2 regions of the Thauera sp. JM12B12 genome follow, and region 2 is predicted to be linked to the other one. Evidence: riboswitches for the same ligand, from Rfam matches in the RefSeq annotation. Region 2 holds a riboswitch; the other holds the start of a gene.
What was found. Region 2 has a riboswitch for S-adenosylhomocysteine ahead of ahcY (adenosylhomocysteinase). Riboswitches for the same ligand answer to the same signal wherever they lie in the genome.
Positions count from the first base shown of each region.

Region 1: linked by a shared signal. The riboswitch ahead of metH (methionine synthase) and the one ahead of ahcY (adenosylhomocysteinase) in region 2 are both predicted to bind S-adenosylhomocysteine.

Region 1 is NZ_CP154859.1:439,406-453,742, reverse strand. Features, by position in the region: gene AAG895_RS01950 (LysR family transcriptional regulator) at 1-138, shown strand, start outside; gene trxA (thioredoxin) at 213-590, opposite strand; gene AAG895_RS01940 (EAL domain-containing protein) at 753-3,365, shown strand; gene AAG895_RS01935 (TRAP transporter fused permease subunit) at 3,427-5,910, opposite strand; gene metH (methionine synthase) at 5,928-9,677, opposite strand; S-adenosyl-L-homocysteine riboswitch at 9,754-9,828, opposite strand; gene AAG895_RS01925 (hypothetical protein) at 9,996-10,619, opposite strand; gene bamE (outer membrane protein assembly factor BamE) at 10,633-11,124, opposite strand; gene AAG895_RS01915 (amino acid ABC transporter substrate-binding protein) at 11,640-12,668, shown strand; gene AAG895_RS01910 (amino acid ABC transporter permease) at 12,757-13,941, shown strand; gene AAG895_RS01905 (amino acid ABC transporter permease) at 13,957-14,337, shown strand, end outside.
Region 2 is NZ_CP154859.1:3,882,097-3,896,433, reverse strand. Features, by position in the region: gene AAG895_RS17695 (response regulator) at 1-2,321, opposite strand, end outside; gene AAG895_RS17690 (YfiR family protein) at 2,318-2,914, opposite strand; gene AAG895_RS17685 (TonB-dependent receptor) at 2,922-4,964, opposite strand; gene metF (methylenetetrahydrofolate reductase [NAD(P)H]) at 5,100-5,933, opposite strand; gene AAG895_RS17675 (TlyA family RNA methyltransferase) at 5,930-6,808, opposite strand; gene AAG895_RS17670 (carbon-nitrogen hydrolase family protein) at 6,816-7,691, opposite strand; gene AAG895_RS17665 (GNAT family N-acetyltransferase) at 7,688-8,344, opposite strand; gene ahcY (adenosylhomocysteinase) at 8,415-9,830, opposite strand; S-adenosyl-L-homocysteine riboswitch at 9,933-10,037, opposite strand; gene AAG895_RS17655 (calcium/sodium antiporter) at 10,145-11,224, opposite strand; gene metK (methionine adenosyltransferase) at 11,437-12,600, opposite strand; gene AAG895_RS17645 (lysophospholipid acyltransferase family protein) at 12,970-13,863, shown strand; gene AAG895_RS17640 (lipid A biosynthesis acyltransferase) at 13,860-14,337, shown strand, end outside.

The DNA.
Region 1 (14,337 bases), 730 kb from region 2:
GGGGAGGTGCCGGAGGCGCGCGCGCGGGTGTTCGCGATCACCACCGAGCGCCGGCTGTCCCACCCGGCGATGCAGGCGATCCGCGAGCGTGCCGCCCATGCGCTGACGCAGGCCGACGCCGCCGGCGCGGGCGCCTGATGCCGGGGCAAAAAAAAGACGCGACAGCCGCCGCGTCCTTCTTGCCTGCCCCCGCGACCGGAGGCCGTGCGTGCTCAGGCCTGCTGATCGCCCGCCTGCTGGGCGGCGATCTCGGCGCGCACCTGATCCATGTCCAGGCCGCGCACCCCCTCGATGACCTGATTGAGCGCGCTCGCCGGCAGCGCACCGGATTCGCGGAACACCATCACGCCCTCGCGAATGACCGCGATGGTCGGGATCGAGCGGATCTGGAAGGCGGCGGCGAGGTCCTGCTGGGCCTCGGTGTCGATCTTGCCGAACACGATGTCGGGGTTGGCCTCGGACGCCGCCTCGTAGGTCGGCGCGAAGTTGCGGCACGGGCCGCACCAGGCCGCCCAGAAGTCGATGAAGACGATCGGGCTCTTCTCGAGCGTCTCGTTGAAGTTGTCGGCGGTGAGTTCGACGGTTGCCATGGCAGCCCCTGATGAATAAGCGACTCGTGATGATACACGCGCGCGCCGGGCGGCAGCCTGCCGTTTTCTGGACGCGGGGCGGGCGAATCTCACATCCTCGCGGCGCCGGCGCGGGCATCATGGACAATGCAGTCCAGCACCAAACCTGAGTCCACCTCCCGCATGTCCGCCGACACCACGCTGCGACGCGTGATCTTCACCCGACTGCTGCTGATCGCCAGCGGCGCGCTGTTGTTGTTCGCCGCCGCCCTCGTGGTGCTCGGGCTGCTGCCGCTGCACCAGCGCCTGGCGGCGAGCGAGTTCACCCGCGTCGCGCACGAGGTCGGCGACGCGCTCGACGCCACCGTCTCCGAGCCTGCTCGCATGCTCCTGCCGGCGAGCGACTGGATGGCCGGGCAGCCGCCCCCGTTTGCCGAGCCCGAATCCATCGAGCGCCACTTCATGCCCATGCTCCGCCATTTCGAGCAGCTCAGCTCGGTGGTGCTCGGCAGCCACGACGGCCGCGCCTGGATGCTGCTGCGCCAGCCCGATGGCAGCTGGCGCAGCCGGCGCACCGACCTCGTCGTATGGGGCGAACGCCACCTGATCCTCGAGCAGGCCGCAGACGGCACGCGTACCGAACACTGGAAGACGCTGCGCTACGACGCCCGCACCCGCCCCTGGTACGCGGGCGCGATCGCATCGGCCGCGGCGGCGGCGCACTGGACCGAACCCTACACCTTCTTCACCACCGGCGACCCCGGCATCACCGTGTCGCGCCGCTTCCGCTTCGCCGACGGCAGCGACGCCGTGCTCGGCTTCGACGTCAAGCTAACCGACCTCTCCGTCGCCACCCGCGAGGCGCGCATCGGCGTGGACGGCATGGCCATGGTGCTGACCGAGGACGAGCGCGTGCTCGGGCTGCCGCGCCGTCCCGAAGGCGTCAGCGATGCCGAATGGCAGGGCATCCTGCTGCTGCCGGCCAGCGCGCTCGGCCTGCCCGCGGTGGACGCGGCACTCGCCGCATGGCGCCAAGGCGGGCGCAGCGGCTACGCCGCGCGCAGGGTCGAGGCCGGAGGCCGCGCGTGGCTGGCCGCCGTCGACGCCCACCCGCTCGGCGAACACCGGCTGTGGATCCTCACCCTGGCGCCGGCCACCGAGTTCGCACCCGACTGGGCCGGCATCGTGCAGGGTCTCGCCGGATCTGTCGTGCTGCTGCTGGCAATCGCGGCCCTCGTCGCGCGCCGCCAGGCGCAGCGCATCGCGGCGCCGCTCGAGTCGCTGGCGCGGATGGGGCGGCGCATGGGCGAACTCGACTTCTCCGTGCCCGCTGCGCCCCACACCCGGATCGCCGAGATCTCCGCGCTCGGCGCGGCGCTCGAGGACATGCGCGGACAGCTCGCGCGCAACCAGGAATCGCTCGACGCCCAGGCCGCCCGCCTGCATGCGCAGGTCGAGGAGCTCAGCGATGCGGAGCGCCGCATCCATGCCCTCGCCTACTACGACCCCCTCACCCAGCTTCCCAACCGACGTCTGCTGACCGACCGCCTGGGCCACGCCATGGCGGCGAGCTCACGCCGCAACACGCGCTGCGCGCTGATGCTGCTCGACCTCGACGACTTCAAGACGCTCAACGACACCCTCGGCCACGACCACGGCGACGAGCTGCTGCGCGAGGTCGCGCGCCGGCTGACGCACACGGTCCGCGCCGTGGACACCGTCGCGCGCCTCGGCGGCGACGAGTTCGTCGTCGTGCTCGAGGACCTCAGCACAGACGAGGACGCGGCGCGCCAGCAGGCCGCCGACGTCGGACGCAAGATCCTCGCCGTGGTCGAGCAGGCCTACGCCTTCCAGCGCTTCGAGGCCAGGACGTCGGCGAGCATCGGCGCGGTCGTGTTCGGGGCGGGCGAGGACAGCGCCGAGACCCTGCTCAAGCACGCCGACATGGCGATGTACGAGAGCAAGGCGGGCGGGCGCAACTGCCTGCGCTTCTTCGGCCCGGAGATGGCAGCGCGCCTGCGCGAGCGCACCCGGCTCGAAGCCGACCTGCGCCTGGCGCTCGAGCGCGGTGAGTTCGCCCTGCACTACCAGCCCCAGTTCGACGCCGGCGGCCGCATGGTCGGCGCCGAGGCCCTGCTGCGCTGGACCCACCCCGAGCACGGCGCGCTCTCGCCCGAGCGCTTCATCCCGGTGGCCGAGGCATGCGGCCTGATCGTGCCGCTCGGCAACTGGGTGATCGACACCGCCTGCCACCAGTTGCGGGCGTGGGCGCAGGATCCGCGCCTGGCGCAGCTCGAGCTCGCGGTCAACGTCAGCGCCCGCCAGTTCCGCCAGGCCGACTTCGCCGAGGTGGTGGCCGCCACCCTGGCCCGTACCGGCGCGCCCGGCCGGCGGCTGAAGATCGAGATCACCGAGAGCATGCTGCTCGAGGACATGGAGGCGGTCGTCGCGCGCATGCAGCAGCTGCAGGCGCTGGGGATCGGCTTCGCGCTCGACGACTTCGGCACCGGCTACTCCTCGCTGACCTACCTCAAGCGCCTGCCGCTGACCGACCTGAAGATCGACCGCAGCTTCGTCCACGACGTGCTGAGCGACCCGAACGACGCCGCAATCGCGCGCACCATCATCGCCCTCGGCGAAACGATGGGCCTGCGGGTGATCGCGGAAGGCGTCGAATCGCAGGCGCAGTTCGAATTCCTCGCCCGCAGCGGCTGCCACCGCTTCCAGGGCTACCACTTCGGCCGCCCTGGCCCCCTGGCGGCGCTCGCCGCGCACCTGCCCTGCGGGCACGTCTGAAGCGCCCCTGCCAGGACCGGACACCGGCGGCGGCCGCATCGGGCCACCGCGCCCGCGCCCCTCACCGGGTGGCGAGCCGGCGGCGCTGTCGGCGCCAGACCCAGGCGACGAGCGCCAGCGCGAGCCCGTACAGCCACTGCACAGAGGGTCCGCCCCGTTCGCGCTCGACCGCCACCAGGCGATCGCCCACCCTGACGCCGACCCGCTCCGCCGGGCTGCCGAAGGCGACCTCGGCCACCCGCGCACCCGATGCCTCGCGCACCAGCCGCATGCCATGCGCCTCGAAGCGCGCGGACCACGACGGCGTCGCCGCGGCCGGCAGCATCACGACCCGCAATGCGGGCGTCTCCGCTTCGACGGCGCGCTCGAACACCAGGCGAAGCTGTGCGCCCTCGGCGGCGCGCTCGATCACCGTCGCCATCTCCCCGCCCTCCGCGCGCTGGTAGGCGGGCCGCAGCGGCTCGACGAACATGCCCGGGTGAAAGAACAGGAACGACGCCAGAAGCAGGGTCAGGCGCTCGGCCACCGTCGTCTTCATCAGCAGCCAGGCCTGGTTGAAGCAGATGAACACGAAGCCGCCCAGGGTCGCCGCGGCAACCGTGAGTGCGGCGTGCAGCGGATGATCGACACCGATCAGCAGGAGCTGCGGATTGAAGACGAACATGAAGGGCAGCACCGCCATCCGCATCGAATAGCGAAAGGCGCGCACGCCGGTCTGCAGCGGATTGGCCCCGGCGATGCTGGCCGCCGCGTGCGACGCCAGGCCGCCCGGTGGCAGCACATCGGCCAGCAGGCCGAAATAGAACACGAACAGATGCGCGGCGATGAGCGGCACCGGCTGGCCATACTGCGCGCCCAGGGTGACGATCGTCGGCGCCATCAGCGCCGACACCACGATGTAGTTCGCGCTGGTGGGCAGGCCCATGCCCAGGATCAGGCACACCATCGCCACGAGGACGAGCACCATCAGCATGCTGCCGCCGGCGAGCACCCCGACGACCTCCGTCATCACCAGGCCGATGCCGCTCAGCGCCCCTACGCCGACGACCACCCCGGCAGCGGCAGTCGCCACCGCGACCACCAGCATGCCGCGTGCCCCGGCGTAGACGCCGTCGAGAAGCTCGGCCACACCCTGCCGCCAGGCCGGGCGCAGCGCCGCGCGCGGCTGGCCGCGCAGCAGCACCAGCAGCGGCCGCTGGGTGAGCACGATGACCGCGAGCAGCGCAAGCGCCCAGAACACCGAGAACGCGGGCGCTGCCCGTTCGACCACCAGGTTCCACACCAGCAGACCGACCGGCAGCAGGAAATACAGGCCCGCGCGCAAGACCTCGGCGGGCGGACTCGGCGGGCCGTCCGCGGATGCCGGAAGGGGTACCGGCAAGGCGCCGCGCGCGGCGAAGCGCAGCAGCAGCGGATACGCGGCGAGGAGCGCGCCCGCCACCGCCAGCGCCCCCGCCTCCGGCACCGTCGCGCGCACCAGCGGCACCAGCATGGCGAGCACGGCCAGCGCAGCGGCGCCGCGTGCCAGGCCGGCCAAGATACGGCGCAGCGAGACCTGCCAGCGCACGCGCGGACGCGGCAGCCCCTCGAGCCCCGCCTTGACCGCCTCCAGATGCACGATGATCAGCAGGCCCACATAGGCCACCAGCGCCGAGATCAGCGCGTGGCGCAGCACGTCCATGTAGGGAATGCCCACCGACTCCACCATGAGGAAGGCCGCCGCCCCCATCACCGGCGGCATGACCTGGCCGTTGACCGAAGAGGCAACCTCGATCGCGGCCGCCTTGTCGGGCGCATAGCCGACGCGCTTCGCGAGCGGGATCGTGATCGGCCCGGTCGACACCACATTGATCACCGACGCCCCGGAGAACAGCCCGGTCGCCGCCGACACGGCCACGGCCGCCTTCGCCGGACCGCCGCGCATGTGGCCGACGAGCGCAAGCGCGCTGCGCATGAAGAAGGCGCCCCCCCCTCCGCACTCGAGCAAGGCGCCGAACAGCACGAACAGGAAGATGAACTCGGCCGAGATGCCGAGCGCAACACCGAACACTGCATCCGTGCCCAGCCACAGCCGGTCCATCATGTGCACGAGCGAGGCGCCCTTGTGCGCGATCAGGTCCGGGGCGAGCGGGCCGAGCTGGACGTAGGCGAGCAGGACCAGCAGGAAGACCAGCAGCGGCCAGCCGAGGAGGCGTCGCACCGCCTCGAGCAGCAACACCAGCCCGCCGAGCGCGACCGCGACGTCGATCGCCCATGGGTCGCCCGGGCGAGCGCTGAGCGGGGTGTAGAAGAGGAATCCATAGGCGGCGCAGAGCGCTGCCGCCCCCCCGAGCGCAGGGTCGAGCCGGCGCGCGATCGACGACGACGCATGCGCGGGCACCAGCAGGAAGCACAGCAGCAGCGCGAAGGCCAGATGGATCGAGCGCAGCTGCCCGACGGCGAATTGACCGACGCCGAGGCTCAGCGGCAGCGGCGAAGCCACCCAGAGCTGGAACAGCGTCCACAGGATGGCGACCCGGGCCGCGAGCGCCGTCGTCGACGGCACGCGCCGGGTCGCATCGGTCACAGCAGCGGCGCGAGCCAGCGTGCCGCTTCGTCCACGTCCATGCCGGTACGGCGCGCCCAGTCCTCGAGCTGGTCGCGGCCGATCCTGGAGATGGCGAAGTAGTGGCTTTCGGGGTGGGCGAAATAGAAACCGCTCACCGCCGCCGCCGGCATCATCGCGTAGCTCTCGGTCAGTTCCATGCCGGCATTGTGCCGCGCATCGAGCAGCTCGAACAACGCACCCTTGACGGTATGGTCCGGGCAGGCTGGATAACCCGGTGCCGGACGGATGCCGCGGTACTGCTCGGCGATCAGCGCCGCGTTGTCGAGCGTCTCGTCGGCGGCGTAGCCCCAGCACTCGCGGCGCACGCGCTCGTGCAGCCATTCGGCGCAGGCCTCGGCAAGGCGGTCGGCGAGGCTCTTGAGCATGATCGCGTGGTAGTCGTCGTGCGCGGCCTCGAACTCGGCGACCCGGGCCTCGATGCCCAGGCCGGCGGTCACCGCGAAGGCGCCCACCCAGTCCGGCACACCGGAATCCTTCGGCGCGACGAAGTCGGCCAGGCACCAGTGCGGCTTGCCGGCCGGGCGCTCGTGCTGCTGGCGCAGACCGTGCCACACCATGGCGAGGTGCTTGCGGTCCTCGCCGGTGTAGAGCTCGATGTCGTCGCCCACCGCGTTGGCGGGGAACAGGCCGAACACCGCCTTCGCCTGCAGCCACCCGTCGGCGACGATCTTCTCGAGCATGGCCTTGCCGTCGGCGAACACGTTGCGCGCGGTCTCGCCCACCACCTCGTCGTCGAGGATGGCGGGGAAGCGGCCGGCGAGGTCCCAGGTCTGGAAGAAGGGACCCCAGTCGATGTAGTCGACCAGCTCGCCGAGCTCGACGTCGATCGCCTGCACGCCGAGCATGTTGGGGCGCGGCGGCTGGTAGGGGGCGTAGCCGGCCTGGTGGGCGGTGCTGCAGGCGGCCACGCGTTCGGCGCTCCAGTCGGTACGGAAGGCGTTGGCGCGCGCGGCCTCGAGGCTCACGAGCTGCACACCCTTCTTGTTGGCGTGCAGGGCGCGGATCTTCTCGTAGTCGGCGGCGACCTCGGCCTTGAAGGCCTCGCTCTGGCCTTCGGACAGCAGCGCGGTGACCACGCCCACCGCGCGCGAGGCGTCCGGCACATACACCACCGGCTGGTCGTAGTGCGGCGCGATCTTGATCGCGGTGTGGTTGCGGCTGGTGGTGGCGCCGCCGATCAAGAGCGGCACGGAAAAGCCCTGGCGCTTCATCTCGGCGGCGACGTGGCTCATCTCCTCGAGCGAGGGCGTGATCAGCCCGGACAGGCCGATCGCCTGCGCGCCGTGTTCCTTGGCCGCTTCCAGGATCTTCGCTGCCGGCACCATCACGCCGAGGTCGATCACCTCGTAGCCGTTGCAGCCGAGCACCACGCCGACGATGTTCTTGCCGATGTCGTGCACGTCGCCCTTGACCGTCGCCATGATGATGCGGCCCTTGCTGCTGGCGCCGGTGCGCAGCTTCTCGGCCTCGATGTAGGGGATCAGGTGGGCGACCGCCTGCTTCATCACGCGCGCCGACTTCACCACCTGGGGCAGGAACATCTTGCCCGCGCCGAAGAGGTCGCCGACCACGCTCATGCCCGCCATCAGCGGACCCTCGATCACCGCCAGCGGCGGCTTGCCCTCGGCCTCGAGCTTGGCGCGCACCTCCTCGGTGTCGGCAACGACGAACTCGGTGATGCCCTTGACCAGCGCGTGGCTCAAGCGCTCTTCCACCGACCACGCGCGCCAGGCGAGGTCCTGGGTGGATTCCCTGGCCTGGCCCTTCACCGTCTGCGCCAGCTCGACCAGCGCCTCGCCCGCCCCGGGCTTGCGGTTCATCACCACGTCCTCGACCTTGTCGCGCAGCACCGGGTCGAGCTCGTCATACACGCCGAGCTGGCCGGCGTTGACGATGCCCATCGACAGGCCGGCCTTGATCGCGTGGTACAGGAACACGGTGTGGATCGCCTCGCGCACCGGGTCGTTGCCGCGGAAGCTGAAGCTGACGTTCGACACCCCACCCGAGGTCTTGGCGTACGGCAGGTTGTCCTTGATCCACGCCACCGCGTTGATGAAGTCGACCGCGTAGTTGTCGTGCTCCTCGATGCCGGTGGCGATGGCGAAGATGTTGGGGTCGAAGATGATGTCTTCGGGCGGGAAGCCGGCGCCGCCCTCGGCGACGGGCTTCGTCAGCAGCCTGTAGGCGCGCTCGCAGATCTCGGTCTTGCGGCGGAAGGTGTCGGCCTGGCCCTGCTCGTCGAAGGCCATCACGATCACCGCGGCGCCGTAGCGGCGCGCCAGACGGGCCTGGCGCAGGAACTCGGCCTCGCCCTCCTTCATCGAGATCGAGTTGACCACGCCCTTGCCCTGGATGCACTTGAGGCCGGTCTCGATCACCGACCACTTCGACGAGTCGAGCATGATCGGCACGCGCGAGATGTCGGGCTCGGAGGCGATGAGCTTGCAGAAGCGCTCCATGGCGGCGACCGAATCGAGCATCGCCTCGTCCATGTTGATGTCGATGACCTGGGCGCCGTTCTCGACCTGCTGGCGCGCCACCGCGAGCGCGTCGTCGAAGCGGCCCTCGAGGATCATGCGCGCGAAGGCCTTGGAGCCGGTGACGTTGGTGCGCTCGCCGACGTTGACGAAGAGCGCATCGCTGCCGACGTTGAAGGGTTCCAGGCCCGACAGGCGCAGCTTCTTCTCCAGCACCGGCACGGCGCGCGGGGCAAGGCCCGCGACCGCCTGCGCGATCGCCGCGATGTGCGCCGGGGTGGTGCCGCAGCAGCCGCCGACGATGTTCACCAGCCCGCTCTGCGCCCACTCGCGGATCTCGCCGGCGAGGTGCTCGGGCGTCTCGTCGTAGCCGGTGGGCGACAGCGGGTTGGGCAGGCCGGCGTTGGGGTGGGCGGACACGTGGGTGTCGCAGACATTGGACAGCTCCTCCACGTACTGGCGCAGCTGGTCGGCGCCGAGCGCACAGTTGAGGCCAAAGCTGATCGGCTGCGCGTGGCTGAGCGAGTTCCAGAAGGCTTCCGCGGTCTGGCCCGACAGCGTGCGACCGGAGGCGTCGGTGATCGTGCCGGAGATCATCACCGGCCATCGCCTGCCGAGGTCGTCGAAGAGCTTCTCGATCGCGAACACCGCGGCCTTGGCGTTGAGGGTGTCGAAGATGGTCTCGATCAGCAGGATGTCTGCACCGCCTTCGAGCAGACCCCTGGCCGAGTCGTAGTAGTCGTCGACCAGCGCGTCGAACGTGATGTTGCGGTAGCCCGGGTCGTTCACATCGGGCGAGATCGACAGCGTGCGCGAGGTCGGCCCCAGCACGCCGGCGCAGAAGCGCGGCTTGGCGGGGTTCCTCGCGGTGTATTCGTCGCACAGCTGGCGCACCAGTCGCGCACCCTCGACGTTGAGCTCGTAGGCCAGCGTCTCGAGCCCGTATTCGGCCTGCGACACCCGGGTGGCGTTGAAGGTGTTGGTCTCGACGATGTCCGCCCCGGCCTCGAGGTAGGCGCGATGGATGCCGGCGATCACGTCCGCGCGCGTGAGCACGAGCAGGTCGTTGTTGCCCTTGAGGTCCTTGGGGTGATCGAGGAAGCGCGCGCCGCGGTAGTCGGTCTCGCCCAGCTTCTCCTGCTGGATCATCGTGCCCATCGCGCCATCCAGGATCAGGATGCGCTCGGCGAGAAGCTGGCGGAGTTCGATGCTGCGATCGGCTTGCATGGCTGGGTCCTCGGTCGGTCGACGGTCGCCGGGCAACGCCACGCACAAAAGCGAACGGCGCCACAAACCGGCTGATGGTTTGTGAGCGCCGTTGATCGGTTGCCGAGCCTGGCCCGCACAGGATCGGTGGGTCGCAGCGCTCCTCGGCAAGGCCGCGATTCTAGCCCTTGTCGCGCGCCACTGCCAAGGCTGCACCTGGAGCAATCGCACGAAGGCCCCGTGGGAGCGGGCTTGCCCGCTAAAAGGGCCCCCGTGGGCGCCGATTCGGGGGCAAGCCCGCTCCCCCACAGCACCCCCTCGCTACGCATGGGAAACCGGCTACCAGAACCCGGGATACGCGAACGGATGCGGGTAGAAGGGTCGCGGATAGCCCCACCATCCGCCCCAGCCCCAGGGATAGCCGTAGTAGCCGCCCCAGCCGCCGAGCACCGCGCCATCGCGCGGGAAGACATAGGTCTGGCTGGTGCGCAGGACCTTGCCGTCGACGAAATGCACATTGAACAGCGTCGCGACGCCTGGTCCGTCGTTGCGGATGTTCCAGTCCCACACCTCCTCGCCCGAGTTGCGGAAGCGCTGCTCCGAGCGATGCGTGCCGAGCAGGCGCGAGACCTGCTCCTTGTCCATGCCGCGCTCGACGCGGGCGAGGTTCTCGGGCGCGAGCGCGTCCCACTGGCGCAGCACGATCCCGCCCTGATCCACCTGCACCATCAGGCAGGTTCGCCCATTGGGCTGGGTGGAATACTCCAGCGTGGTGGTGCCGTCGTCATTGCTCCAGCGCCGCGTCGGCTCGCCGCGCGCGGACAGGGCCTCGGCCTCGGTGGTGTAGGGGCGCGGCGGCTCGAAGCTGGCGCAACCGGCGAGCACCCCGGCCAGCAGCAGGAGCAGGAACCCGCCCGACGCATGGCGCAGGCGACGCGAAAACAGACTGATGCGGGAAAACATCTCGACCTCCCGTCTAGCGCTTGTACTGGGTATAGCGTCCGGTGCCCGTGACCCGGCCCTCGTTGTTGAACGAGACCGTGAAGAAGACCGCATCGCTGGTGCCGTCGGGCCCATGCGAGATCCGCCACTCCCAGACCGTCTCCTGCTTGAGCTGGAAGAACTGGCTGGACGCCGGTTTGCCGAGCAGGCGACGGACCTGGTCGCCGTTCATGCCGTGTTGGACCCGGGCGAAGGTCTCCTCGTTCAGCACCTGGTCGATCTGGCGCAGGATCTGGTCCGGACCGATCGTGATCATGAAGCACTCGATGCCCTGCGGCTGGCGGCTGAACTCCCAGGTCAGCGAGCCGTCCTCGTTGCGCCATTCCATGTGCGGCGGACCGAAGCGCTCGCGCACCTCCTGCGCGGTCGAGACTCCGGGCTGGAGTTCCTTCACATTGATGTAATCGCAGGCGGTGATGCCGATCGCTGACAACAGGCCGCAGATCCAGGCTAGCAGGCGCTTCATGGTGACTCCGGTTGAACCGCAACGGGCGCGCGACTGCACCCGCGCGACGTCGCCGAGGATCGGTCAGGCGCACGCGCAAATCAAGCGGGCGGTGGTGAATGTTTGCAAGAACGCACGCGGCGCGGGCTCCCCGGCGACATATTGCGTTGCATCGCCCGCGCCGTGCGCGCGGCGGCGGCCCAAGCCTGCCCCACCCCCACGGTGGGCGCCCGAATACGGTTCAGCGCCGCGCGTTCATGCACCAATACGGGAGGCTCGCGCCCCTCCTGCGCCCGCGCATCACCCCCTTCCTTTTTCATATCAGACACTTATTGCATCGCATCAATTTCGGCACGGTTTCTGCTTCCAACGGGGCGGGGCGTCATCTCGACAGGCCTCCGTAGTTTCCCTATCGGCCTTGCGGGAGCCCGCCTGCAGACGAAATACTGCTCCACGCGGTCCGGAACACACGGCCCCCGCGGCCCGTTGGCACGCCCCAGCAAAGTCGAAACCCCAAAACCTTTCGGAGGTGTTTGATGAAGCCTGTAAGAACCGTAGCCCTGTCCATTCTCGCCGCCACGACGCTGGGTCTGTCGACCCAGGCCAGCGCAGGCAGCACACTCGATGCCGTCATGAAGAAGGGGCATGTGCAGTGCGGCGTCAGCGATGGCCTGCCGGGCTTCTCCTATACCGACGCGCAGGGCAACCACAAGGGCATCGATGTGGACGTTTGCCGGGCCGTCGCCGCTGCCGTGTTCGGCGATGCGAGCAAGGTTCGCTTCACGCCGCTGACTGCCAAGGAGCGCTTCACTGCGCTGCAGTCGGGAGAGGTCGACATCCTGTCGCGCAATACGACCTGGACGAGCTCACGCGATGCCGGCATGGGCCTGCACTTCGCCGGGGTCACGTATTACGACGGCCAGGGCTTCCTCGTTAACAAGAAGCTCGGCGTGAAGAGCGCGAAGGAGCTCGACGGCGCTGCGGTCTGCATCCAGGCGGGCACGACGACCGAGCTCAACCTCGCGGACTACTTCCGCAGCAAGGGGATGAAGTACACCCCGATCACCTACGACAAGTCCGACGAGACCATCGTCGCGCTGGAGGCCGGCCGTTGCGACGTGCTCACCTCGGACCAATCGCAGCTTTACGCGCAGCGCATCAAGCTCGCCAACCCTGACGACTACGTGGTGCTCCCCGAAGTGATCTCCAAGGAGCCCCTGGGCCCGCTGGTGCGCCAAGGCGACGACGAGTGGTTCAACATCGTGCGCTGGACGCTGTTCGCTCTCCTCAACGCAGAGGAGGCCGGCATCACGTCCGCCAACGTCGTGAAGGAGGCGGCAGGCTCGACCAACCCCGACGTCCGCCGCCTGCTCGGCGCCGATGGCGACTATGGCAAGGACCTGAAGCTCTCCAAGGACTGGGTGCTCAACATGGTCAAGCAGGTCGGCAACTACGGCGAGATGTTCGAGCGCAACGTCGGCATGGGCAGCGAGCTCAAGATCGCACGCGGCCAGAACGCGCTGTGGAACGCCGGCGGCCTGCAGTATGCGCCCCCGGTGCGCTGACACCGTCCGCTGACGCCTTCCGACCCGGACGCTGCAGGCGCGGCGTCCGGGTTCGACCGCAGCCCCACCTTCTCCGACCGAGCTCCGCATGCGCAATCCGGAAAGCAGCCCGCCGCAGCAGACCTCCATGCTCAACGACCCCAGGATACGGGGCATGGTGTTCCAGGTGCTCGCGATCGCGACCGTGGTCGCGGTCGGCTGGTACCTGTTCCACAACACGCAGTCCAACCTCGCGCAACGCGGCATCACCTCGGGGTTCGACTTCCTGGACAGCTCCGCCGGTTTCGGCATCCTGCAGTCGCTCATCCCCTACAGCGAGAGCGACACCTACGGCCGCGTCTTCCTCGTCGGCCTGCTCAACACGCTGCTCGTCGCCGTGCTCGGCATCATCCTGGCCACGGCGATCGGCTTCATCATCGGCATCGCGCGCCTGTCGCCGAACTGGTTGATGAGCCGCCTGGCCGCCATCTACATCGAAATCTTCCGCAACATTCCGCCGCTGCTGCAGATCTTCTTCTGGTACTTCGCGGTGCTGCGGACCATGCCGGGGCCCCGCCAGAGCCACGCACTCGGCGACACGATCTTCCTGAACATACGCGGCCTCTACCTGCCCTCGCCGAGTGCGGCGGAAGGCTTCGGGATCTTCGTCACCGCGCTCGGCGTCGCCATCGTCGCCTGCATCGCGCTGGCGCGCTGGGCAAGGGTCAGACGGGAAGCGACCGGTCAGTCCTTTCCGCTGTTCGCGCTTTGCGCCGTGCTGATCATCGCGCTGCCCGCGGCGGCCATCGGTGTCGCCGGCGCCCCGCTGCAGTGGAGCGTTCCGGAGCTGGCGGGCTTCAATTTCCGCGGCGGCTGGGTGGTGATCCCGGAGCTGGTGGCGCTCACCCTGGCGCTATCGATCTACACCGCCGCGTTCATCGCCGAAATCGTTCGCTCGGGCATCCAGTCCGTCAGCCACGGCCAGACCGAAGCTGCCCGCTCGCTGGGGCTGCGCCCGGGGCCGACGCTGCGCCTGGTCATCCTGCCGCAGGCGATGCGGGTGATCATCCCGCCGCTCACCAGCCAGTACCTCAACCTGGTCAAGAACTCGTCGCTCGCCGCTGCGATCGGCTACCCGGACCTCGTCTCCGTGTTCGCGGGCACTGCGCTCAACCAGACCGGGCAGGCGATCGAGACCATCGCCATAACGATGTCCGTCTATCTGGCGATCAGCCTCGCGATCTCGGTCCTGATGAACATCTACAACAAGCGCATCGCGCTGGTCGAACGCTGAGGGGGCGACACGCCGATGAGCACCACACACCACTTCAAGCCCAGCCTGCCACCGCCCGCGATGTCGGTCGGCGTCGCCGGCTGGCTGCGTGCCAACCTTTTCTCGAGCCCCTTCAACACCCTGCTCACGCTCGTCTCGGTCTGGCTGCTTTGGCTGATGGTACCGCCCGCGCTGAACTGGGCCTTCTTCGATGCCACCTGGAGCGGCACGAGCCGCAACGACTGCAGCGCGGGCGGCGCCTGCTGGGTCTTCATCCAGAGCCGGTTCAGCCAGTTCATGTACGGCTTCTATCCGTCAGAGCTGCGCTGGCGGGTGGACCTCACGGTGATGTTGGCCGTCGTTGGCGCCGCGCCCCTGTTCATCCGCACGATGCCCAAGAAGTGGGTCTACGGGGTG
Region 2 (14,337 bases):
GCGCGCAACTGCGCGAGGCTGTAGGGCTTGGCCAGGAAGTCGTCCATGCCGGCGGCGAGGCAGAGGTGGTGGTTGCCCTCCATGACATTGGCGGTGAGCGCCACGATCGGGATGCGCTGCCCCTCGCGCTCGCTGCTGCGGATCGCCGCGCTCGCCTCGTAACCGTCCATGATCGGCATGTGGCAGTCCATCAGCACGAGGTCGAAGTGCGATGTCGCAGCCATGCGTACGGCTTGCTCGCCGTTGTCGGCGATGCTCACGCCGATGCCGAGCTTGGCGAGCATGGCCTGGGCCATCTGCTGGTTCACCGGATTGTCCTCGGCGAGCAGCACCTGCCGCCCGGCGCCGAAGGCCGGCCCCGTGCTGCGCGCCACATCCCGCGTGGCGGCCACCGGTGTGCCGCGCAGGGCGCTGCACACGACCTCGTGCAGCTCGGCACGGCGGATCGGCTTGTGGACGCAGCGCAGGATGCCGGCGCGCTCGCGCTCGTGGGCGCTGGCGCTGGAGTAGCTCGAAGTGAGCACGACGATGCGCGTGGCGGCCAGGATGGGGGCCTGCGTGATCGCATTGGCGACCTGCACGCCGTCCATCTGCGGCATGTGCATGTCGAGCACCGCGAGCGCGAAGGGCTCGCCGGCGAGGCTGGCCTGGCGCATGCGCGCGAGTCCCTCCATGCCGTTGGCGGCGGTGGTCACCTGCATCTGCCAGGCTTCGAGCTGGCGCTGCAGGATCTCGCAGTTGGTGGGGTTGTCATCGACCACGATCACCTTCACGCCGGCGAGCGCGATGTCGCCGGTGAGCAGGGCCGGCGAGCTGCTGCCACGGGGCAGCGCGAGCTCGATCCAGAAGCGTGCGCCTTCTCCGGGCTGGCTGATCACGCCCACCCGGCCGCCCATCAGCTCCACCAGCCGGCGACAGATCGCCAGGCCGAGGCCGGTGCCGCCGTACTGGCGCGTGGTCGAGCCGTCGAGCTGGGCGAACTGTTCGAAGATCTTTTCCTGCGCCTCGAGCGGGATGCCGATCCCGGTGTCCTCGACCTCGATGCGCAGCCGGCAGGTGTTGGCATTCTGCTCGAGCGTGCGCAAGCGCACCACGATCTCGCCGTGCGGAGTGAACTTGACCGCGTTGCTGATCAGGTTGGTGACCACCTGGCGGATGCGGAAGGGGTCGCCGCGCAGGCTCAGGCGGGCGTCCCCCGCGATGTCGGCGACCAACTCCACGCCCTTGCGCTCGGCGGGTTGGGCGAACATCGCCAGCGCACCCTCGAGCAGTTCGCCGGGCTCGAACTCGACCCGCTCGAGCTCGAGGTGGCCGGATTCGATCTTCGAGAAGTCGAGGATGTCGTTGATGATGCCGAGCAGGTGGCGGCCCGAGTTCTGTACCGCCTCGGCGAAGTGGCGCTGCTCGGTGTCGAGCTGGCTGTCGAGCAGCAGTTCGGTCATGCCGAGCACGCCATTCATTGGCGTGCGGATCTCGTGGCTCATGGTGGCGAGGAAGTCACTCTTGGCCTGGCTGGCGGCTTCTGCCGCCTCCTTGGCGCGCAGCAGCTCCTGGGTGCGTGCGGCAACCTCGTCCTCGAGGTGCTCGCGGTGGGCGGCCAGGCGTGCGTCGCGCTCGGCGATCTGCCCAAGCATGCGGTTGAAGCCGCTCGCCAGCGAGTCGAGTTCGGTGATGCTGCTCGGTTCTGCACGTGCAGCGTAGTCCTCGGTGTGGGCGACGCGCGCCATCAGCGCCGACAGCGAAGTCAGCGGGCGCAGCACCACGCCGTTGAGCCGTCTGAGCGTCCGGGATGCGAGCCAGACCGCGAGCAGCGCGGCGACGACGATGATCGAGGTGTGGGCGAAGACCTGGATGTAGAGCGGCTTCAAGTCGAGGTCGAGATCGAGCACTCCGACCACGTTCTCGTTCTCGATGATCGGTTGCGTCAGGTGCAGCGTGTCCAGGCTGAAGTGCGCGCGCTCGGCGGCCGGGCGTGGGAGTTCGCGCCCCGCGGCACGGAACTGCCCGTAGCGTGCGAACTCGGTCTGCTCGGTATCGAGGATTGCCGCTCCGCGCACGTCCGGCAGGCGCTCGAGGGGGGCGAGCACGCGTGCCGCCGCCTCCCTGTCAAGGAACATCAGGCTGGCAGCGGCGTTGTCGGCGAGCACCCGTGCCATCACGCGGGTGTTGCTCTCGAGGGCGAGCGCGCTGATCACCAGGCTGCCGAGGGTGATCACCAGTGCGAGCAGGCCCACCGCAAGGCCGAGGGCACGCTGATTGACCCGGCGCAGCTTCTCGCCGAGCGGCACGCGGAGGTCGGGGGAGGGGGGATGCAGATTCATTGCCTGACCTCGGTGGCGAGCTTGAGTAGCCGTGAGCTGAGCCCCAGCCCCTGGCGGCGTGCAGCGGCAAGGTTGGCAGCGAAGCTGATGCGGCCGCTGGCGCTGTCCATGTTGAGCATGACGCCGGTGTCGAGGGCGCCCGGGCTGTCGGCCACGGTCAGGACGGCGCGGCCTTGGATGCGGTCGAGCACACGGGCGAGGTTGCCGATCATCGGGCGGGTGACGAAGACCACCTGGCAGCTGTCGAGCGCGTCCACGCTGTGCATGCGCTCGACGCGCAGGCTGTGCTTGCCCGCCTTGCGCCCGACCAGCGCGTCGAGATGTGCGCCGAAGGGGTCGTCGCCGTACACGCAGACCGTCAGCGCGTCGGTCGTGCCCTCGTCCGGCCAGGTGGCGAAGTTGGCGAAGTTGAACAGGAATGCGGCCTTGAGGCGGTACTCCTCGGCGGGATCGAGCAGCTCCTGACCGAACACCGTCGGGATCGCCAGCATCGCCAGGGCGAGCGCCGCGCACAGCCGCCGCAGCCCGGCGGCGGCGCGCAGCCGGCGCGGGACCGGATGCCTCGGGTGCGTGAGCGATCGAGCCAAGGTCATGGCCAGCTCAGAAGCGGTAGTCGAACTTCACGCGCACGCTGCGCCCATCCTGGGCGATGCGGTCCGACCAGTGCGTGTAGTCGCCCGCGCTCGGGTGGGCGTAGTCGGCATCGAAGAGGTTCAGCACGCTCAGCGACAGCTCCGCACCCGGGATCCAGCGTTCCGCCACCAGGTGGAGGTTGGCGCGCCAGTGGTCGTCCACCATGCTGCCCGTGGCGCTGCGTCGCTCTCCGTCGTAGGCCACTTCGATGCCCGTGCGCAGCGAAGTGGTGGGCAGGGGCGTGGAGAAGAGGACCCTGCCGAGTACCCGCGGAGAGTTCTCGACCCGCTGGTCGGCGGCGTCGGTGGCGTGCTGGAAGGACAGGTTGCCGCGCAGGCGGGCGCCATTGCGCCAGCTGCGGTCGGCGGAGAGTTCGAGACCGCGGCTGCGCACCGTGCCGACGGCCCTGAACTGGGCGGCCGCCTCCGCATCGTCGCTGACGAAGCTGATCAGGTCGTCGATCTCCCACTGATAGACGGAGGCTCGCAGGTGCAACTCGGGCGAGACGCGGTGATCGGCGACCAGCTCGAAGGTATCGACGGTTTCGCCCCCCAGGTCGGGGTTGGGCCGCAGGAAGTCCTCCTCCTCATAGAAGGACTGGTAGGCATTGGGGGCGCGATGGGCACGACCGTAGAGCAGCTTGAATGCGGTCTGCGCCGAGGCCTGCCAGATCAGACCGGCGCGCGGGCTCAGCTTGGTGCCGGTGACGTCGTTGTCGTCGATGCGCAGGCCGAGGGTGCTGGCGAGGCCGTCGCTGATCCGCCATTCATCCTGCACGTAGATGCCGGCGCGAGACCCGGCACGGCGGTCACGCCAGTTGAAGTCCGAGCCCGGGTCGGCGTAGTCGATGACGTTCTGGTCAATGCGCTGGTTGCGCTGGTACTCCACGCCCAGCATGAGGGTGTGCGCGGCGAACGTTGTGGACACCAGCTGCAGTTCGGCGCCATGCCAGCCGGCCGCAGCGGGATAGCCGTAGGGCAGGCCGTCATAGATCAGCGTGCTTTCGTAGCGGTAATCGCCGGCGAAGAGGCGTGCCGACAGCGCCAGGCTGTCGCTGAGCGCGCTGCGCCAGCCGAGGTGGGCGACGGTGTAGCGGTCGCTCTGGTAACTGCCACGGGCGAGTGGATCGCTGAGATACACGCCGGTGGGGTCGTCCTTGCGGCGGTCGCCGTGGGCGAGTGCGAAGGACCAGGCGCCGCGATTCGCGGTGAGGTTGAAATCCTGGTCGCGCTCGCCGTCCAGACCACGCGCATGGCCGTTGCCGGCGTCACCGAAATCCATCCAGAGATCGTCGCCATCGGAGCGCAGCACGGACGCGGAGAGCATCAGTTCGAGGTCGTTGTCGAGGCGCTTGCCCCAGCTCACCCGCGCCTCGCGGGCGGACTGCGGCGCGCGCCAGCCGAGCGCGAGCTCGCCTCCGTCCAGCGTCGCGCCCTTGCGGGTGATCACATTCACCACGCCGAACATCGCGTTCTGGCCATACACCGCGCCGCCGGGGCCAGGGATGAACTCGATGCGTTCGACCAGATCCATGTCGAGCGGCAGCATGCGGCCGATGGGCGCGCCGTCGAACAAGGGTTCATTGACCCGCACGCCGTCGATGGTGACCAGCACGCGTGTCATGAAATCGCCCGGCAGGCCGAAGCCGCGCACGCCGATGTAGGCGTACTGGCGATCGTAGGTGGTGTACACGCCCGGAAGGCTGGCCAGCGCCTGATCGAGCGTACGCCAGCCGAAGGCGCGGATCTCGTCCCGGCTGATCACGGTCGCCGCAGCCGCGACGTCGCTCTGCTTCTGCTCGTAGCGTGAGGCGCCGACCACCGGCACCGCCATCAGCTCCTCGATGCTGAGTTCGGTGAGGGCGTCGTCCGCTCCCGCGGCGGGTAGCGCGGAGAGCGCCAGGGCACAGGGGAAGAGCAGGCGGTTGAGGTGCCTGAGCGCTGGCGTCGGAAGAGCGCCCCAGCCGCTGCGGTGCGCAGGGCGGGGGAGGTGCTGGCGTGCAGTCATCATGGGCGGATCCGGGCGTTGCGGCTGCACACGGCAGCGCTGTGGGGGCGTTTCGTCCTCACTTTACGGCCCGCCGGGCGGCGCCTTGAGACGCAAAAGTCACAGCGCGCGCACGAATGTGCGCCCGGACTGCCCGAGTCAGGTCGTAATGCCCAGCCGCCTGCAGATCTCGGTGGTCGGCCCCGCCATGTTCATGCTGTAGAAATGCAGGCCGGGTGCGCCCTCGGCGAGCAGCTTCTCGCACAGGCGGGTGACGACGTCCAGGCCGAAGGCGCGGATCGCGTCGCTGTCGTCACCGTAGCTCTCGAAGGTCTTGCGCATCCAGCGCGGGATCTCGGCGCCGCAGGCATCCGAGAAGCGCGCCAGCTTGCTGAAGCTGCCGATCGGCATGATGCCGGGCACGATCGGCACGTCGATGCCGATCTTGCGCACCGCATCGACGAAATAGAGGTAGGCGTCGAGGTTGTAGAAATACTGGGTGATCGCCGAGTTTGCCCCGGCATCGACCTTGCGCTTGAAGGCGGCGAGGTCGTCTCTGGGGCTTTTCGCCTGCGGGTGCCACTCGGGGTAGGCGGCGACCTCGATGCGGAAGCGCTCGCCGGTCTCGGCGCGGATGAACTCGACGAGCTCGTTGGCGTAGCGGAACTCGCCCGCCGCGCCCGCGCCCGAGGGCAGGTCGCCGCGCAGGGCGACGATGCGACGGATGCCGGCGTCGGCGTACTCCTGCAGGATTTCGCGGATGCTGTCGCGGGTCGAGCCGATGCACGACAGGTGGGGCGCGGCCTCGAAGCCCGCGGCGGCGATCTCCTTGACGGTGGCGAAGGTGCGCTCGCGGGTGGAGCCGCCGGCGCCATAGGTCACCGAGAAGAAGGACGGCTTGAGCGCGGCGAGGCGGTCGCGCGTGGCGCGCAGCTTGTCGGCGCCCTCGGCGGTGGTGGGCGGGAAGAACTCGATCGAGATTTCGGGTTTCATGAGCTTACGGGGCGGGGGGTGACAGCTCGGGACGAGGCTGGAAAAGCGGGCGCAGCGGCCACGCCATGGAAAAGGAATTCACGGTTGCCGTCGCCGCCGGTGATCGGCGAGTCGAACCAGTCGACGATGTCGATGCCGGCTGCGCGTGCGGCCGTTCGGATGCGGGCCTCGACTTCGGCATGGAGCGCGCTATTGCGCACGATGCCGCCCTTGGCCAGGCCCTGCGGGCCGACCTCGAACTGCGGCTTGACCAGCGCGAGGACATGGCCGCCCGGCGCGAGCAGTGCCGGCCACTGCGGCAGCAGCAGGGTGAGCGAGATGAAGCTGGCGTCGCAGACGATGAGATCGAAGCCGCGTGCCGGCATGTGTTCGCCCAGCTCGGCGGCGCACAGGTGGCGGGCGTTCACGCCTTCCAGCGTGACGCTGCGCGCGTCCTGCCGCAGCCGGGGGTGGAGCTGGCCGTGGCCAACCTCGATGCCGACGACCCTGGCCGCGCCCGCCTGCAGCAGGCAGTCGGTGAAGCCGCCGGTGGATTGGCCGACGTCCAGGCAGGTGAAGCCGCGCACGTCCAGTCCGGTGTGCGCGAGCGCACCGGCGAGCTTGAGCCCGCCGCGCGACACGAAGCGGTCGTCGGGGTCGGGCGTGACCGCCAGCCGCGCCGATGGCGGCAGGAGCTGGGCGGGCTTGGTCACCGGCTTGCCCTCGCAGCTCACCCGGCCGGCCTCGATCAGGGCGCGCGCCGTGGTGCGCGAGGGCGCCAGGCCCTGCTCGACGAGCAGGTGGTCGGCCCGCGGCAATCCGTGCCCGGCCGGGGCGGCGGTGTGCGGGTGCGGCGCGGGGGCAGGGCGGCTGCTGCGGCGGTGGAAGGACTTCAAGCGCGCCTCAGCCGATCTTCACGACTTCGACGGGATGCTCGTAGACGTCCTTGCGCTTGTCGTAGAGCGGGATGGTCGTGCCGTTCAGGCGGTTGCTCTCGAGGTCCTTGAGGTCGACGTCGGCGACCACGATCTGCTCGATGTTGGGCGTCCCCTCGGCGGCGATGCCGTCGCGCGCGAAGGGGAAGTCCGAGGGCGTGATGATGCTCGCCTGGCCGTAGTGCAGGCCCAGGCCCTCGACCGGCAGGTTGCCCACGGTGCTGGTCATCGCCACGAAGACCTGGTTCTCGATCGCGCGCGCGTGGCAGCAGTAGCGCACGCGCAGGAAGCCCTGGCGGTCGTCGGTGCACGAGGGCACGAACAGGATGTCGGCGCCCGCCTCGCACACCATGCGCGCCAGTTCGGGGAACTCGATGTCGTAGCAGATCAGGATGGCGATGCGCCCGAAGGGCGTCTCGAACAGGCGCAGCTGGTCGCCGGCGTCGGTGCTCCACTTCTCGCGCTCCCAGCGCGTGCGGTGGATCTTGTCCTGCTCGAAGATCTCGCCGCCCGGGGTGAAGTAGTAGGCGGTGTTGAGCAGGCGGCCGTCCTCGTGCAGCGTGGGGTGGCTGCCGCCGATGAGGTGCACGTCCCAGTCGTGCGCCAGCTCGAGCATCAGGTCCTTGTAGCGCCGGGTGTAGTCGTTCATGTTGCGCACGGCGGCGCTGACGTCGGTGGTGTCCATGAAGGACAGCAGCTGGGTGGTGAAGATCTCGGGCAGGAGCACGAACTGCGGCTTGTAGTCGCCGGCGGCCTTCATGATGAAGCGCACCTGGTTCTCGAAGCCCGCCCAGTCGTGGATGGAGCGCAGCAGATACTGAACGGCGGCGATTCGTACGATCATGGCTGGATGTCCTCCTTGATTTCGGTGGGCCGGGTGGGGTCGTAGTCGGGGTTGAGCCACACGATCAGCGAGGCGTTGCCGTGCGATTCGACGTCTTCGGGCAGGTAGTCGGGGATCACGCCGCAATACGAGAAGCCTTCGCGCAGCTGGAAGCTCAGCACCGGGTCGGTGAGGTCGCCCCAGACCACCTTCTGCGCGTAGAACTCGGCGCTCATCGCGTCGGCATGCGCGGCGTAGCCCGGCAGCCGGCCGCAGGCGATGATGCGCTTGAGGTTCATCGCCCGGCACAGGTTGCGCCGGCCCTCGTACAGCAGATGGCCGAGCCCCAGGCCGCGCATCTCGGGGTCGACGAAGACCTCGGCGCCGTACAGCGTGCGGCCGTCCGGGTTGTGCTGGTCGAAGGTGCCGGCACCGGTGATCTCGCGCCAGGTGTGGGACTCGGCCCAGTCGTCCCACAGCACGATCAGCGCGCTCGCGCAGCCGACCACGCCGTCCTCGGTCTCGACCACGATCTGGCCCTGCGGGAACACGTCGAGCTGCTCGCGCAGCTTGCGTCGGTTCCAGGGCGGGATGCTCGGGTAAACGCGCGCCTGCAGCGCGATCAGGGCAGGGATGTCCTCCACCCGGGTATGGCGAACCCTCGGGTACGGCATGCTGATCCTCCTCGTTGCGCGCCGCGGGCGGGTGGCCTGGAAAGCGCCTGCCCGCGGCGCCGGCGCGGCATCAGTAGCGGTACTGGTTGGTCTTGTAAGGGCCTTCCTTCGGCACCCCGATGTAGGCCGCCTGCGCGTCGGTGAGCTCGGTGAGCTGCACGTTGAGCTTCTTCAGCTGCAGGCGCGCGACCTTCTCGTCCAGATGCTTGGGCAGCGTGTAGACACCTACAGGATAGTCCGCCGTGCGCGTGAAGAGTTCGATCTGCGCGATCGTCTGGTTGGCGAAGGAACTCGACATCACGTAGCTCGGGTGGCCGGTGGCGCAGCCGAGGTTAACCAGGCGGCCCTTGGCGAGCAGGATGATGCGCTTGCCGTCGGGGAAGATCACGTGGTCGACCTGCGGCTTGATCTCCTCCCACTGGTAGCCCTCGATGCTGGCGACGTCGATCTCGTTGTCGAAGTGGCCGATGTTGCACACGATGGCCTGGTCACGCATCTTCGCCATGTGGTCGTGGGTGATCACGTGGTAGTTGCCGGTGGCGGTGACGAAGATGTCGGCCTTGTCGGCGGCGTACTCCATGGTCACCACGCGATAGCCTTCCATCGCCGCCTGCAGCGCGCAGATCGGGTCCACCTCGGTCACCCACACCTGCGCAGACAGCGCACGCAGGGCCTGGGCCGAGCCCTTGCCGACGTCGCCGTAGCCGCACACCACCGCGATCTTGCCGGCGATCATCACGTCGGTCGCGCGCTTGATGCCGTCGACCAGCGACTCGCGGCAGCCGTACAGGTTGTCGAACTTGGACTTGGTCACCGAATCGTTGACGTTGATCGCCGGGAACTTGAGTTCGCCGCGTGCGTGCATCTGGTACAGGCGATGCACGCCGGTGGTGGTCTCCTCGGTCACGCCCTTGACCTGCGCGAGGCGGGTCGAGTACCAGGTGGGGTCCTGTGCGAGCTTGGCGCGGATGGCGGCGAAGAGGATGGTCTCCTCTTCCGAGCCCGGCTTGGCCAGCACCGCAATGTCCTTCTCCGCGCGCGCACCCAGGTGCAGCAGCAGCGTGGCGTCGCCGCCGTCGTCGAGGATCATGTTGCTGTAGCCGCCGTCCGCCCATTCGAAGATGCGGTGGGTGTAGTCCCAGTAGTCCTTGAGCGACTCGCCCTTGACCGCGAACACCGGGATGCCGTCGGCGGCGATCGCGGCGGCGGCGTGGTCCTGGGTCGAGAAGATGTTGCACGAGGCCCAGCGCACCTGGGCGCCGAGCGCGGTCAGCGTCTCGATCAGCACCGCGGTCTGGATGGTCATGTGCAGCGAGCCGGTGATGCGCGCGCCCTTGAGCGGCTGGCTGGCGGCGTATTCCTCGCGGATGGCCATCAGGCCGGGCATTTCGGTTTCGGCGATGCGGATTTCCTTGCGGCCCCAGTCGGCCAGCGACAGGTCGGCGACGACGAAATCGGTGAAGTTGGTGTCAGCCACGGCGTTCATGTGAAGCTCCATGCTATGGCCGGGCGAGAGGTGGGGGAGGGCAGCATGGCACTGCAGGGAGCTCACCCGACATCCCGAACCCGGCAGGGTTTAAGACGATTAGCAGGGTGAGCGCCGTTGTACTGCAACCCGCCGGGCGGCGGGGTCCGAGCCTGGGGGCCTGGCAGCAGGGGATGCGGCCGGCGCCTCGCAGCGCTCCTCGGAAAACACGCGGATTATAGCAAAGCAAACTGCAGTGGGAGCGGGCTTGCCCGCGAATGTGGCGTTCAGCCGCCGATGTTCGCCGGCAAGCCCGCTCCCACGGTTCAGCCCGGTCAGGTGTCGCTGCGCCTGCCGTTGCTGCGCACGATGCTGACCACGATGGTGATCACCGTGAGCGGCATCACATAGCCGAGCATGATCCCGGAGAAGGCCGGCAGGCTGGCATGCTGCTGGGCCTGCAGGATCAGCCAGGACGTATACACCGCGTAGTAGGCGAGGAACACGCCGCCTTCCCAGCGCGCGATCTCGCGTCCGGTGATCATGATCGGCAGGCAGGCGAAGGCCACCGCCAGCATCACCCACAGGTCGAAGTTGCGCGCCGCCTCCGATACCGGCAGGCCCGCGCCCGAGACGATGCCGGTGAGACCGAGCACCGCGAGGATGTTGAACACGTTGCTGCCCACCACGTTGCCCACCGCGATGTCGCGCTGGCCGCGGATGGCGGCGACGATCGAGGTGGCGATCTCGGGCATCGAGGTGCCGACCGCAACCACCGTGAGGCCGATCACCAGGTCGCTGACACCGAAGGCGCGCGCGAAGGCGACGGCCGAATCCACCAGCCAGTCCGCGCCCACCACCAGCATCGCCAGGCCGACCCCGATCAGCGCCAGCTGCACGCTCCAGTGGCGATCCCAGTTCGAGGTCGGGATCTCGGTCTCGAACTCGTCCTGAACGTTCTTCGACGCCCGCCGCGACTGCACGACCAGGAACACCGTGTAGGCGATCACCAGCACGAACAGCGCGATCGACTCCAGCAGCCCGATGTTGCCGTCGAGCGCCATCACCACCAGCAGCGCCGAGGCGCCGATCATGATCGGGATCTCCTGGCGGATGATCTGTTCATCGACCAGCAGTGGCGTGATCAGCGCCGAGATGCCGAGGATGAGCAGGATGTTGGCGATGTTGCTGCCGACCACGTTGCCGATCGCCAGGTCGGGGCTGCCCGACAGCGCCGAGCCCACCGACACCGCCATCTCCGGCGCGCTGGTGCCGAAGGCGACCACGGTGAGGCCGACCACCAGGGGCGAGACGCCGAAGGAGACGGCCAGTCGCGAGGCACCGCGCACGAGCACGTCGGCGCCGATGACGAGGACGACCAGGCCGAGGGCGAACATCAGGACTTGTTCAAGCATGGAGAAACTCTGTGGCCGCAAGAATGTGGTGACACACGGGTCGGAGCGCGTGGGATGGTGTGGGGTTCCGGGGATAGATTCTGTGGGAAGCCATGCTCCGCGGACGTCGCTGATCCATGGGAGCGGGCTTGCCCGCGAACATCGCGCTCAGACGCTGCTTTCGCGGGCAAGCCCGCTCCCACGGACGAGGCAGGCGCCGCCCGCCCGGCCGCTCAGAGCCCCGCGTCGGCGCGCAGCGCGGCGGCCTTGTCGGTCTGCTCCCACGAGAACTCCGGCTCGTCGCGACCGAAGTGACCGTAGGCCGCGGTGCGCGAGTAGATCGGGCGCAGCAGGTCGAGCGTCTGGATGATGGCCTTCGGACGCAGGTCGAAGTGCTTGCCGATCAGGTCGACGATCTTCTCGTCGGCGATCCTGCCGGTGCCGAAGGTGTTGACCATCAGCGACACCGGGCGCGCCACGCCGATCGCGTAGGCCACCTGCACCTCGCACTTGTCGGCGAGGCCGGCGGCGACGATGTTCTTGGCCACGTAGCGGCCGGCGTAGGCGGCCGAGCGGTCGACCTTGGACGGGTCCTTGCCCGAGAACGCGCCGCCGCCGTGGTGGGCCGCGCCGCCATAGGTGTCGACGATGATCTTGCGCCCGGTGAGGCCGCAGTCGCCGTGCGGACCGCCGACCACGAAGCGGCCGGTGGGGTTCACCAGGTAGCGAACGTTGCCCTGCATCAGCTCGGGCGGCAGCACCGGCTTGATGATCAGCTCGATCACCGCCTCGCGGATCTGCTCCTGGGTGACGTCGGGGTCGTGCTGGGTGGACACCACCACGGTGTCGATCGCCACCGGCTTGCCGTCGACGTACTTCACGGTGATCTGGCTCTTGGCGTCCGGGCGCAGCCACGGCAGGCGGCCGTCCTTGCGCACCTCGGCCTGGCGCTGCATGACGCGGTGGGCGTAGTAGATCGGCAGCGGCATCAGGCTGTCGGTCTCGTTGGTGGCGTAGCCGAACATCAGGCCCTGGTCGCCCGCGCCCTGGTCGAGCGGGTCGTCGTTGGCGGCATTGACGCCCTGGGCGATGTCGGGCGACTGGCGGTTGATCGCCGCCAGTACCGCGCAGCTCTTGTAGTCGAAGCCGATGTCGGAGTTGTCGTAGCCGATGCGGCGGATGACGTCCTGCGCGATCTCGCGGTAGTTGGGGTGGGCGGTGGTGGTGATCTCGCCCGAGATCACGACGAGGCCGGTGGACACCAGCGTCTCGCAGGCGACGCGCGCCTTCGGGTCTTCGGCCAGGATGGCGTCGAGCACGCCGTCGGAGACCTGGTCGGCGACCTTGTCGGGATGGCCTTCGGAGACCGATTCGGAGGTGAAGAGAAACGCTGCCATGGTGCTGCTCCTTGAAAACAAAAATCCCCGTAAGCCGTGGCCTTGCGTCTGCGGCCAGCTCCGGGGATTTCGTCGAGCAGCCGACGCTTTAGCAGTATTTTTGCGAGGCCCTCCAGGCACCGCGCCGCCCTGCAAGTTGTCGAGTTAACTCGGCGGAGAAGCGCGGATTATAGACCGAAGCGGCTGGCTGTGTAAGCATTCGGGCCGGATCGTGATTTTCGTCTCGCCATGGGAGCGGGCTTGCCCGCGATTGCCGCGACCGAGCGACCGATCTGCGCGGGCAAGTCCGCTCTCGCGGGTCATCGCCGCTCACGCAAGCCATCATTGTCGTTTCCGCGACGCTCAGGCCACTTTTACGGAACCCCGTTCGTGTTGTTCCAGAGCTTATTCCGCCTCCTGTCCCGTCTGCCGCTGCCGTGGCTGCACCGCATCGGTGGCTGGGCGGGCTGGCTGACCTACAAGGCCTCGCCCTCGTATGCGCGCCGCCTGCGCGAGAACCTCTTCAACGCGCTCGGCCGCGAGGACGAGGCGGTGCTGCGTGCGGCCGTGGTCGAGGCCGGCCGTCAGGCGCTCGAGCTGCCCTTCATCTGGGGCCGGCCGGCGGCCGAGGTGGTGGCGAGCGCGGTGCGCACCGAGGGCTGGGAGCTGGTCGAGGCGGCGCGCGCGGATGGCGCCGGCATCCTCTTCATCACCCCGCACCTGGGCTGCTTCGAGATCACCGCGCAGTGCATCGCGGCGCAGATTCCGATCACCGTGCTCTATCGCCCGCCGCGCAAGGAAGTGCTGCAGCCGCTGATGGAAGGTGGGCGCGCACGCGGCCAGATGCGCACCGCGCCGGCCGATCTGTCCGGCGTGCGCAAGCTCGTCAAGACCCTGCGCAGCCACGAGGCGGTGGGCATGCTGCCCGACCAGGTGCCCGGTGCCGGCGAGGGCGTGTGGTCCACGTTCTTCGGCAGGCCGGCGTGGACGATGACGCTGGCCGCGCGCCTGGCGGCGGTGAAGGGCGTGCGCGTGATCTATACCTGGGCCGAGCGCCTGCCGCGCGGCGAGGGCTACGTGTTCCGCCTGCAGGCGCCGACCGAGGCGCTGACCGGCGAGCTCGACACCGACGTCGCCATCATCAACCGCGAGGTCGAGCGCATGATCCTGCAGTGCCCGCAGCAGTACCTGTGGGGCTACAACCGCTACAAGGGGCCGCGCCGCGAGCGCGAGGACGAGGCGCCGCAGGCCGAGGCGGACGCGGACGCGGAGCGCACATCATGAGCCGTCTCATCATCGGACTGATCTGGCTGCTGCACTGGCTGCCGCTGGCGGTGCTGGCGCGCATCGGCACGGGCTTCGGCTGGCTGCTCTACTGGGTGGTGGTGCCGCGGCGAAAGGTGGCGCTGATCAACCTGCGGCTGTGCTTCCCCGAATTGTCCGAGGCGGAGCGGCGCGCGCTGGCCCGGCGTCATTTCGCCTTCACCGGACGCAGCATGCTCGAGCGCGGCCTGGCGTGGTGGGCCAGCCCCGAGCGCCTGCGCGCCACGGTGCGCATCGACGGGCTCGAGCACCTCCAGCGCCTGCGCGCCGAGGGCCGCCCGGTGCTGCTGCTGGCGCCGCACTTCCTCGGTCTGGACATGGCCGGCACCCGGCTCACGCTCGAGGGCGATTTCGTCAGCGTCTATTCGCCGCAGCGCGACAAGGTCTTCGATCATTGGCTGCACCACGGTCGCAGCCGCTTCAACGACCAACTGC